Regions from separate parts of the Bradyrhizobium sp. UFLA06-06 genome, predicted to be linked through region 1. Evidence: predicted binding sites of a transcription regulator. Region 1 holds the regulator's gene; the other holds the start of a gene.
The links. The regulator LexA, encoded in region 1, represses DNA repair genes until DNA is damaged. The targets are predictions, from matches to a motif close to TGTTCNNNNTGTGTTCNG.
Positions count from the first base shown of each region.

Region 2: IF803_RS34230 (ATP-dependent Clp protease adaptor ClpS) is a predicted target of LexA. The motif match lies at 1,951-1,968, and genes of this name have one in related genera.

Region 1 covers NZ_JADFUD010000005.1:33,216-38,194, forward strand. Annotated here, with positions in the region: gene IF803_RS05725 (hypothetical protein) at 1-141, shown strand, start outside; gene IF803_RS05730 (HAD family hydrolase) at 583-1,209, shown strand; gene IF803_RS05735 (molybdopterin molybdotransferase MoeA) at 1,236-2,450, shown strand; gene lexA (transcriptional repressor LexA) at 2,695-3,399, shown strand; gene IF803_RS05745 (hypothetical protein) at 3,657-4,085, shown strand; gene IF803_RS05750 (hypothetical protein) at 4,231-4,458, shown strand; gene IF803_RS05755 (ComEC/Rec2 family competence protein) at 4,455-4,979, opposite strand, start outside.
Region 2 covers NZ_JADFUD010000061.1:34,576-39,554, forward strand. Annotated here, with positions in the region: gene IF803_RS34225 (tetratricopeptide repeat protein) at 1-184, shown strand, start outside; gene IF803_RS34230 (ATP-dependent Clp protease adaptor ClpS) at 192-1,922, opposite strand; gene IF803_RS34235 (mechanosensitive ion channel family protein) at 2,249-4,591, shown strand; gene IF803_RS34240 (LLM class flavin-dependent oxidoreductase) at 4,912-4,979, shown strand, end outside.

The sequences.
Region 1 (4,979 bases):
CCGCATGATCTCGAAGACGGAGCGTCCAACGCCGTGACCCGGAAAACCTTGCAAGCACGCTCGGAGCAGGCGCTCGTCGTCATCATTCTCAGCACCGGTGCGCTGATCGGTTACCTCGGCCTGGCGCTGTCCAGGCTGTGAGCGCGACGCCCGGCGGGCACCAAGCCGCCGGCAGGCGTCGAGCCGCTTGCTGCCCTGAAAGCTCGCGCGCGCGTGCCACTGAGTTGCCCGACGTGGCTAGCCCCGCAGCAAAAATATAGAAAAATATAGGGTGAAACGAAGAGCAAAGCTCGGACAAATCATGTCGCGAGAATGCGGATGTTTGACGCACAAGCGACAACACATCCGGCGTCGTCCCGGCGAAGGCCGGGACCCATTACCACGAATGGGAATTGTTGCGCGACGCTGGGGCCACAGCCTCCTCTCAACAACCCAACCCTGTGGTTATGGGTCCCGGCCTTCGCCGGGACGACGGTGGTGTGCGCGGGAACAGTCTCGCGATGAATGCAACGCCACGTACACCCGTCACTGAAATCGAGGACATTGCCGCCTGCCCGCAATTCTCGTACACGGTTTCACGCAATGACCTCGCAATTCTCTCCCAACTCCGTCGACGTGCTGCTGTTCGATATCGGCCGCGTCGTGCTCGACATCAACTTTGACAAGGTGGTGGCGCACTGGGCGCAGCATGCCGGCTGCGCGCCCGCCGAGCTCGCCACGCGCTTTGTCGTCGACGACAGTTTCAAGCATCACGAGATCGGCCGGATCGACGACGCGGCGTTCTTCGAAAGCCTGCGCCGGACGCTCGGCATCGACATCACGGACGCCCAGTTCCTCGAAGGCTGGAACGCGATCTTCACCGGCGAGATGCCGGGCATCGCCCCGCTGCTCGCGGCGGCCGCCGAGCGGATGCCGCTCTACGCCTTCTCCAACACCAATCCGGCCCATGTCGCGCATTTCTCGGTCACCCACGCCGAGCTGCTCAGCCATTTCCGCAACGTCTTCCTGTCCTCGAGCATCGGCTTCCGCAAACCCGACGCCGAGGCCTATGATCATGTGGTAAAAGCCATCGGCGTGCCGGCGTCGCGGATCCTGTTTTTCGACGACCTGGCCGCCAATATCGAAGGTGCGCGGGCGCGCGGCCTTCATGCTATCCACGTGACGTCGACGGATGACGTGGCAAGGGCTTTGACCGCACTTGGTATTTGAACATTGGGAATTGAGGAGCTCTGAGCGTGGCCCTGATGCCGGTTGCCGATGCCCTGTCCGCCGTCCTCGCCGGCGCCGAACCGCTGCCGGAGGAGATGGTCGCGCTCGATGCCGCCTACCACCGCACGCTGGCGCACGACCTCGCGGCGCTGCGCACCCAGCCGCCGCAGCCGATGTCGGCGATGGACGGCTATGCGGTGCGCGCCGCCGATGCGGCTGATCTAAAGGCCCGGCTCAAGGTGATCGGCGAAGTCGCCGCCGGCCGGCCGTTCGAGCGGACGGTCGGCGCCGGCGAGGCGGTGCGGATCTTCACCGGCGGCGTGATCCCCAATGGCGCCGACGCGGTGATCATCCAGGAAGACACCGCCGTCGACGGCGGCGACCACATCACGATCACGGAGACCGCCAGCGTCGGACGGCACATCCGCCCGGCCGGGGTCGACTTCCGTGCCGGCGAGGTGCTGCTCAGCGGCGGCAGCCGCCTGTCCGACCGCGCGCTGTCGCTGGCGGCCGCCATGAACTATCCGGAACTTGCGGTGCGCCGCCGCCCGAAGGTCGCGGTGCTGGCGACCGGCGACGAGCTGGTGATGCCGGGCTCGCAGCCCGGGCCCGGCCAGATCGTCTATTCCAACGGCTACGCGCTGCGGGCGCTGGCGCGCGCCGAGGGCGCCGAGACCGTCGACCTCGGCGTTGCCGCCGACACGGTGGAGGCGACCACGGCCGGCATCCGCCGGGCGCGCGAGGCCGGCGCCGATGTCCTCATCACGACAGGCGGCGCCTCGGTCGGCGACCACGATCTCGTCAAACGGTCGCTGGAAGCCGAGGGCGTCGACATGACGTTCTGGCGGATTGCGATGCGGCCCGGCAAGCCGATGATGCATGGCCGGCTCGGCGCGATGCGGGTGATCGGCCTGCCCGGCAATCCGGTGTCGTCCTATGTCTGCGCCTTCCTGTTCCTGGTGCCGTTGATTCGGGCGCTGAACGGCCGGAAAGTGATTCATCATCGCCGCACGAGCGCCCTGCTCGGCCGCGACCTCGCCGCCAACGACCAGCGCGAGGACTATCTGCGTGCATGGCTCGAAGCGCGCGAGGACGGCACGCTGATCGCGACGCCGGTGACGCAGCAGGACTCGTCGCTGCTCAGGAATCTCGCTGCGGCACGGGCACTTCTCGTGCGTCCGCCGTTCGCGGCTGCGGCCGTCAAAGGCAGCGAATGCGAGATCCTGACACTGCCCGAATAAGGTTTTTCGCGCCCCGCCGATTGTGCGTTGCCTGATCCGTTCACCGGAAATTAAGTGGTTGCGGAACACATATCGAACATATAGTGTCCGTTCATGATTTGTTTCGAGTACTGGTGTCTACAATCGGGAAGCCGCGTGGAAGCAGGTGCAACGAGCACATGCTCCTGAGGTCAGGTCCCGCCTGCAGGCCCTGCCAGAAGAGTCTCGGAATCGAACGACGCTATCAACCGGGGGAATACTCGAGATGCTCACGCGCAAACAGTACGAACTTCTGCGTTTCATCAATGAACGTCTGAAAGAGGCCGGCGTACCGCCCTCCTTCGACGAGATGAAGGATGCGCTCGACCTGCGCTCGAAGTCCGGTATCCACCGCCTGATCACTGCGCTGGAGGAGCGCGGCTTCATCCGCCGCCTGCCGAACCGCGCCCGCGCCATCGAGGTCATCAAGCTGCCCGAACTGTCGGCCGGCGGCGGCAACGGCCGCCGCGGCTTCACGCCCAGCGTCATCGAAGGCACCCTCGGCCGGCGCGCCAGCACGCCGCCGATCGCCGAGGACGACGGCAACCGTCCGGTCGCGGTCCCCGTGATGGGCCGGATCGCCGCCGGTACGCCGATCGAGGCGCTGCAGACCCGCAGCCACACCATCAGCGTGCCGCCCGACATGCTCGGCGCCGGCGAGCACTATGCGCTCGAGGTGCGCGGCGACTCGATGGTCGATGCCGGCATCCTCGACGGCGACATGGCGCTGATCCAGCGCAACGACGTCGCCAATACCGGCGACATCGTGGTGGCGCTGATCGACGAGGAGGAAGCCACCCTGAAGCGCTTCCGCCGCCGCGGCGCATCGATCGCGCTCGAGCCGGCCAACACCGCCTATGAAGTGCGCATCCTGCCGCCGAACCGGGTCCGCATCCAAGGCAAGCTGATCGGGCTTTATCGCAAATACTGAATTGCAAATACTTGCGGCGGCCGGGAACGAGCAACACGTCGGATCGTTCCTTGCATGATAGTGTAGCGTACGGCCTGCCCGATGCGCTCCGATACCTCTCGCGCAGCGTCGCGTGTTTGTGATCGGAGGCGGTCTCGGACCAGTCGTACAATCGCCCAGAAACGAGCAGAAGCTCGTTCGCTATCGTCCACTCTGGTAGAGGCCCTAATGCCTCAAGGAGAGGCACGGGTCGCTACCTCGAAATGAGGAGCCATCCGATGTGTGACTATAGTCTGCACGCCGTGGCATCGCGCCCCGCCATTGTCGGAGAGACGCTGATCACGACGACGTTCCGCGGCACGTCGACCCGCGGCTTTGCTTCGGAGAACGATCCCACTGTCGCGGTCTGCATGCTGCCGGGCACCGAGCTCGCTTTCGCCGAGAACGTTCGCTACGACAGCCGCTGGATCTGGACCAAGACGCTGAACTATCGCGTCGGCGTATTCAACGAAGTCGAGCCCGACGTGCCCGATCGGCATCATGACGCGGTCGAATTCCCCGACGGCAGCCATGTCCTGGTGACCCAGCTGGTCGAGGGACAGCGCGTCAGCGTGCTGCAATTGCCGGCGCTGCATCCGCCGGTCGAGCACAAGCCGAAGGTCGTCGAGCGGCGGCCCTCCGCATTCGCAACGCTGTTTTTGGGTTGAGCGCATCGTCGCCGCGGAATGAGCTGTTCGGCGGCGGATGACCTAAGCAATTTCGGGCGACCCCGGACTTCCGCTTCCGGGGCGCATGGGGAGATTTGCGTCGGCCGGCGCCTTGGCGCATCATCGGGCACGGAGGACGTGCGCGGTGGTCGATAAGGTCACATGGCAAAAGGCTGGACGCGTCACGGAACCGGGCCGCTACATGTTCCGGTTCGGTTGGCTGACGGTGACGGCCGACGACCTGAAAGTCTGGGAGCAATTTCCCGAGGCTTCCTTTACCCTCGTCAAGAAGCCCGACGCCGGCCCCGATTCCGACGAATACCATCTCGGCCTGTTCGAGCTTCCGAGCGGCCCCTCGCCGGACCACCGCTAATCATCGCCCTGCAGATCGGTCTCGGCCGGCGTCGCGTCCACGGCGGGCCGCGGCGCAGCGGCCGGCGCACGCAGCGTCGTTTCGCTCTCGCCGTCGCCCGGAACCGCCGGCGACCACGGCCGGTCGATCCCGCCGGGCTTGACCGCATCGACGGCGTAGCCGTCCCTGATCCGCCGCAGCACCAGCGCGCCGTGGCGGCGCAGCCGCTCGGCATCGATCACCGACGCCGCGCAGCCCTGCGGCGCCGGCCGCGCCGTTACGATCAGGCCCGCGCGCTCGCAGTCGTCCGCCAGCGCCTCCGGCCGGGTCGCGAGCGCGACGAAGGCGCCGCCAGGTCCCTGGGCCACGCAACCGCCGGCATCGCAGGAGACGCCCTCGCCCAGCGACGCATCGGTGGCGGTCCGCGCGTCGGCGTCCGCCGCCAACCACTCCTTGACCAGGAACGCATCCTTGGCGCTGTGCATCAAATGCAGCCGCCCGTCACCGCCGCGCACCGCGACGTTGCGCCCGTCGCCGGAGAC
Region 2 (4,979 bases), on a different contig from region 1:
TCCCTATGCGCTCGACTGGCGCTGGCTGCGCGACCGCGCCGACACGCCCTGGTATCCGACCATGCGGCTGTTCCGCCAGGACAAGCCGCAGGCCTGGGACCGCGTGCTGGCCCGCGTGTCGGACGAGCTTGCCCGCGTCGCGGCCGGCAAGGGCGCGCTGCTGCTGCCGGCAGCGGCGAAGTGATCGGCCATCACCCCGCACTCATCCCCTGCGCGCCGCCGAGCAGCTTCACGTTGAGCCGGCCGCCGTCGAACAGCATCTCGTTCAGCGCTCCGTCGATGTCGTCAGCGGTGACATCCTGGCCTCCCTCGCGGGCGATGCTGGCCTGCGCGATGCGGCGCATCAGCTCCTTGATGAAGGCGGCGCTGACGCCGGCGGTGCGCTGCACCGCTTCGTCGACGATCGGCTGCTCCAGCGGCAGGCCTTTGCCGTACAGCCGGATCAGCTTGCCGCGTCCGGTCTCGTCGGGCAGCGGCACCTCGATGGCCTGGTCGATGCGGCCGGGCCGGCCGGCCAGCGCGCCTTCCAGCTCTTCCGGCCGATTGGTGGTCAGCACGAACAGGATGTCGCAGTCCTCCTTCAGGCCGTCCATCTCGTTGAGCAGCTTGTTGAGCAGGGATTCCTCGCACGGTCCGCCCATGTCCTCGCGGTCGCGTGCGATCAGATCGACATCCTCGATCACGACCATGGTCGGCTGCAGCAGCCGGGCAAGACTCATATAGGCGCCCAGAAGGCCGACCTGCTCGGCGGTGATGATCAGCGTTGTGTGGTTTGGCAAGTTGGTGGCGAGATAGCGGATGGTGTGGGTCTTGCCGGTGCCGGGTGGGCCATACAGCAGGATGCCCTTGCGGGTCGACTGGCCGAGCCCGCGCAACAGATCGCGGCTCTCGACAAATCCGAGCACGTTGCGGTCGAGCAGCCGCAGCGTCCGGTCCGGCAGGATCACGTCATCGCGAGCGACCGTCGGCAGGCGATGCACGGTCAAGCCACCCGAACGTCCGCGATAGTTGGCGCCATCCTCCAGCGACAGGATCTTGCCGCGATAGGATCGCGCTGCATGCACGGCGGCTTCCAGTTCGGAGAAGGTGCGCTGCACGAAAGCATTGCCGGTCGCCCCGGCGGGCAACGCAAGCTCGATTCGCAGCGACGGCTCGTGATTGTATTCGCGATGGAACGTCAGCAGCACGGCGTAGCGCAGTTCGCCGGTTCGGCACAGCCATAGTCCGTTGGCAAGGCATTTCACCGGCTCGGCCTCGCCGATATCGACGTCGCGATATTGCGGCGGCGCGATCGCCGGTGCATTCCGGCCAGCCTTCATCAGCGCCGCGAAGTCGAGCGTCTCGTAGCGATATTCCTCATGGATGCCGAAGAAATGGATTGGATCGGTGAGCAGCTTGTCGATCGCGACCTGAACGTCGGCGCGCATGTGGCCCGGAAACTGTCGCGCCCGTGTCACGATCAGGTTGCGCGGAACGCCGGCGAAATGCCAGTCGAGCGCAACGTAAGCGGACCGAAACGTCTCGCCCGGCAATTCTTCCGAGCTGCGGCGTGCAGCGAGCAGGCAGTCGCTGCACAGCGACGCAGTCGTACCGGGGATCAGAATCTCCGTCACGGCCCTCGGGGCTTCGCAGAGATCGCAGGGGCGGCTGGCGTCGGCGGATTCGGTGGTGATCATCAACGGCTGACCGTTCGAGCGGATCAGCCATTTCGCCGAGTTGAAGATTGCCCGTGCGACCGGTCCCGGATAGGGGCCGCACGGAATGGCGCCCTTGGCCTCGATCAAGGCAGCGGAGGCGATGGCTTCCTGCTCGGATTTCCCAAACACCGTGCGCAACAAATCCTGCACGAATTCCAGCGGGGTCTCGTCGTCGTCGTGAATGAAGAGCCGCACCGGACCGTCGTCGCTAAACACGTCGTGCATGAGACCCCCGAAACGCAATTGGGAACAAAAGAACAAAGTAAGAACATCACGGCGGCTCCTGCGCGTCAAGCGAAAGATTCTGCGGTCTCATCCCTGACGTGTAGTGAGCCGATCGGCCGGGAACGCGCACTGGAAGAGTAAACGCGGCTCAACGCCTGTGACGATTGTGTTACGGCAAATGCCAAGACAAATGCCAAGAGATGGCCGTCACAGCGGCAAACTTCCGACACACCATCGGGGCGAAAAGGAGTATCCGACATGGCGCGAGCGCGAGAGCAGATTCCTCCCAAGGGTTTGCGGTCGCGCAGTTATTTTATGAGGCCCTCGTGTCGCACAAACTTCGCCTTGCGCTGCTTCTCGTCTTCACTTTGTTCGTCTCTCCCGCGTTCGCGCAGCCGGCCGCCAAGCCGGCGCCGCCGCAACCCGTTACCAGCGACGCGCTGACGCCCGAGCAGGCCAAGCGCGCGCTCGACACGCTGCAGGACGACAAGAAACGCGGCGAGATCATCAACACGCTGCGCGCCATCGCCAATGCGTCGCCGCAGGCGGCGGCGCAGCCGGCGCCCGAGCAGCCGCAGTCATCGATCCCGCTCACCGCCGACAGCCTCGGTGCGCAGCTGTTGCTGATGGTGTCCGAGCAGGTCGGCGAGATGTCGCGCGAGGTCGCCGACGTCGCGCGCACGCTGACGCATTTCCCGGCGTTCTATTACTGGTTCGTGCGCACCGCCAATGATCCGGTCGCCTATGGCCTCTTGATCGATATCGCCTGGAAGCTGGCGCTGGTGTTCGGCTGCGCGCTGGCCGCCGAATGGGTGGTGTTCCGCCTGATCAAGCGGCCGGTCGCGTTCCTGGAAGCGCGGCTGCCGCAGACCGCGCGCATGCCGGTGCAGACGCTCGCCAGCGTCGATCCGCCGTCGTCGGTTGCCGACGTCACGCCGGCGCCCGAGTTGCAGCGGCGCCGGCTCAGCCTGGCGCGGGCCTGGCAGTCGCTGGTCCGGCTGCCCTTCGTGCTTGGGCGCCTTTTGCTCGAATTGCTGCCGGTCGTCGTGTTCGGCGGCATCGCCACCGCGCTGCTCGGCACCGAGATCGGCGATCAATCGACCACGCGGCTCGTGATCCTGGCCGTCGTCAACGCCTATGTGTTCTCGCGCGTCTTGATCTGCGCGGTGCGCGCGCTGGCGGGGCCGTTCGGCCTGTTCCGCGTCCGTGCCGAGACCGCGGCCTATATCGAGATCTGGGCGCGGCGCATCGTTGCGGTCGGCGTCTCCGGCATCGCCTTCGCCAATGTCGCGCTGCTGCTCGGGCTGCATCGTGCCGGCTATGCTGCGCTGATCCGGCTCGTGATGCTGGTGGTGCATCTCTTCGTCGTCGTCATCATCCTGCAGTGCCGCCGCCAGGTCGCCGACGTCATCCGCGCGCCGGCCGACCGCACCGGGCTTGCGGCGCGGACGCGCAACCGGCTCGCGGCGCTCTGGCATGTGCTGGCGATCGCGCTCGACCTCGCGCTGTGGGCGGTGTGGGCGCTCAACATCCGCAACGGCTATTCGCTGCTGCTGCAATATTTCGTCGGCACCATCGCGGTGCTGCTGGTTACCCGCCTCGTCACCATGGTCGTGCTGAGCCTGATCGATCGCGGCTTCCGCATCAGCCCGGAGCTGATCCAGCGCTTCCCGGGGCTCGAGACCCGCGCCAACCGCTATCTGCCGCTGCTGCGCAAGGTGGTCACGGCGGTGATCGCCTTCATTGGCTTCGTCGCGCTGCTCGAGGTCTGGGGCGTCGACGCCATCGTCTGGTTCTATGGCGGCCAGATCGGAAGCCGCCTGATCTCGGCGCTGGTGACGATCGGCATCGCCGCGCTGGCCGCGGCCGTGATCTGGGAAGTCGCCAACGCGCTGATGGACCGGCAGATCGACACCCTGTCGCGCGACGGGCATTACGCCCGCGCCGCGCGCTTGCGCACCTTCCAGCCGATGCTGCGAACCGCGCTGTTCTGCATGATCGTCGCGGTGGTCGGCCTCACGGCGCTCAGCGAGATCGGCGTCAATGTCGCGCCGCTGCTCGCCGGCGCCGGCATCGTCGGCATCGCGATTGGCTTCGGCTCGCAGAAGCTGGTGCAGGACCTCATCACCGGGCTGTTCCTCTTGATCGAGAACACCGTGCAGGTCGGCGACAACGTCACGGTGTCGGGCCTTTCGGGCGTGGTCGAGAACGTCTCGATCCGTACCATGCGGCTGCGCGCCGGCGACGGCTCGGTGCATGTGGTGCCGTTCAGCGCGGTGACGACGATCACCAACTCCAGCCGCGGCGCCGGCAATGCCGCGGTCAGCGTCAACGTGTCCTACAAGGAGGACACCGACCGCGCCGGCGAGGTGCTGAAGGACATCGTCGCCCAAATGCGCCAGGAGACGGCGTATCGCGCATTCATCCGAGGCGACCTCGAATTGTGGGGCGTCGACAAGGTCGACGGCTCGGTCGTGACCATCGTCGGCCAGATCCGCTGCACCGATAGCGGCCGCTGGGCGGTGCAACGCGAGTTCAACCGCCGCATGAAACGGCGCTTCCAGGAGGAGGGCATCGAGATCGCCTCGATGGGCCAGACCATCCTGATGCAGCTTCCCTCACCCTCCGAGCCCGATACCAACGCCCAGCCGCGCCGCGCGGCGGGGTGATTCCTGACCCTCATCCTGAGGAGCCCGCATAGCGGGCGTCTCGAAGGATGTAGGCTACAGACGGCCTCATGGTTCGAGACGCGCATTCGCGCTCCTCACCATGAGGGGCATTATCCGTCTCACGGTTGCGACACGTCTCGCGACCGTGAGACGGTCGCGGCGCTCCTGAGCCCGAAGACCGGCGCGCAGCCGGCCGAAATCCGGCTGTTCTCACCCATTCCCTGCGACTTCCTCCGCTGGCACAGCGCTTGCTGATCGTCATGCAATGCGCGGCAAGACGCATTGCACGACTGAACCCAACGCGAAGGAAGGAAACGCACATGGAGCTTGGCTACTTCACCATGCCCTCGCACCCGCCGGAGTGCGGATTGAAGGAGGGCCACGACTG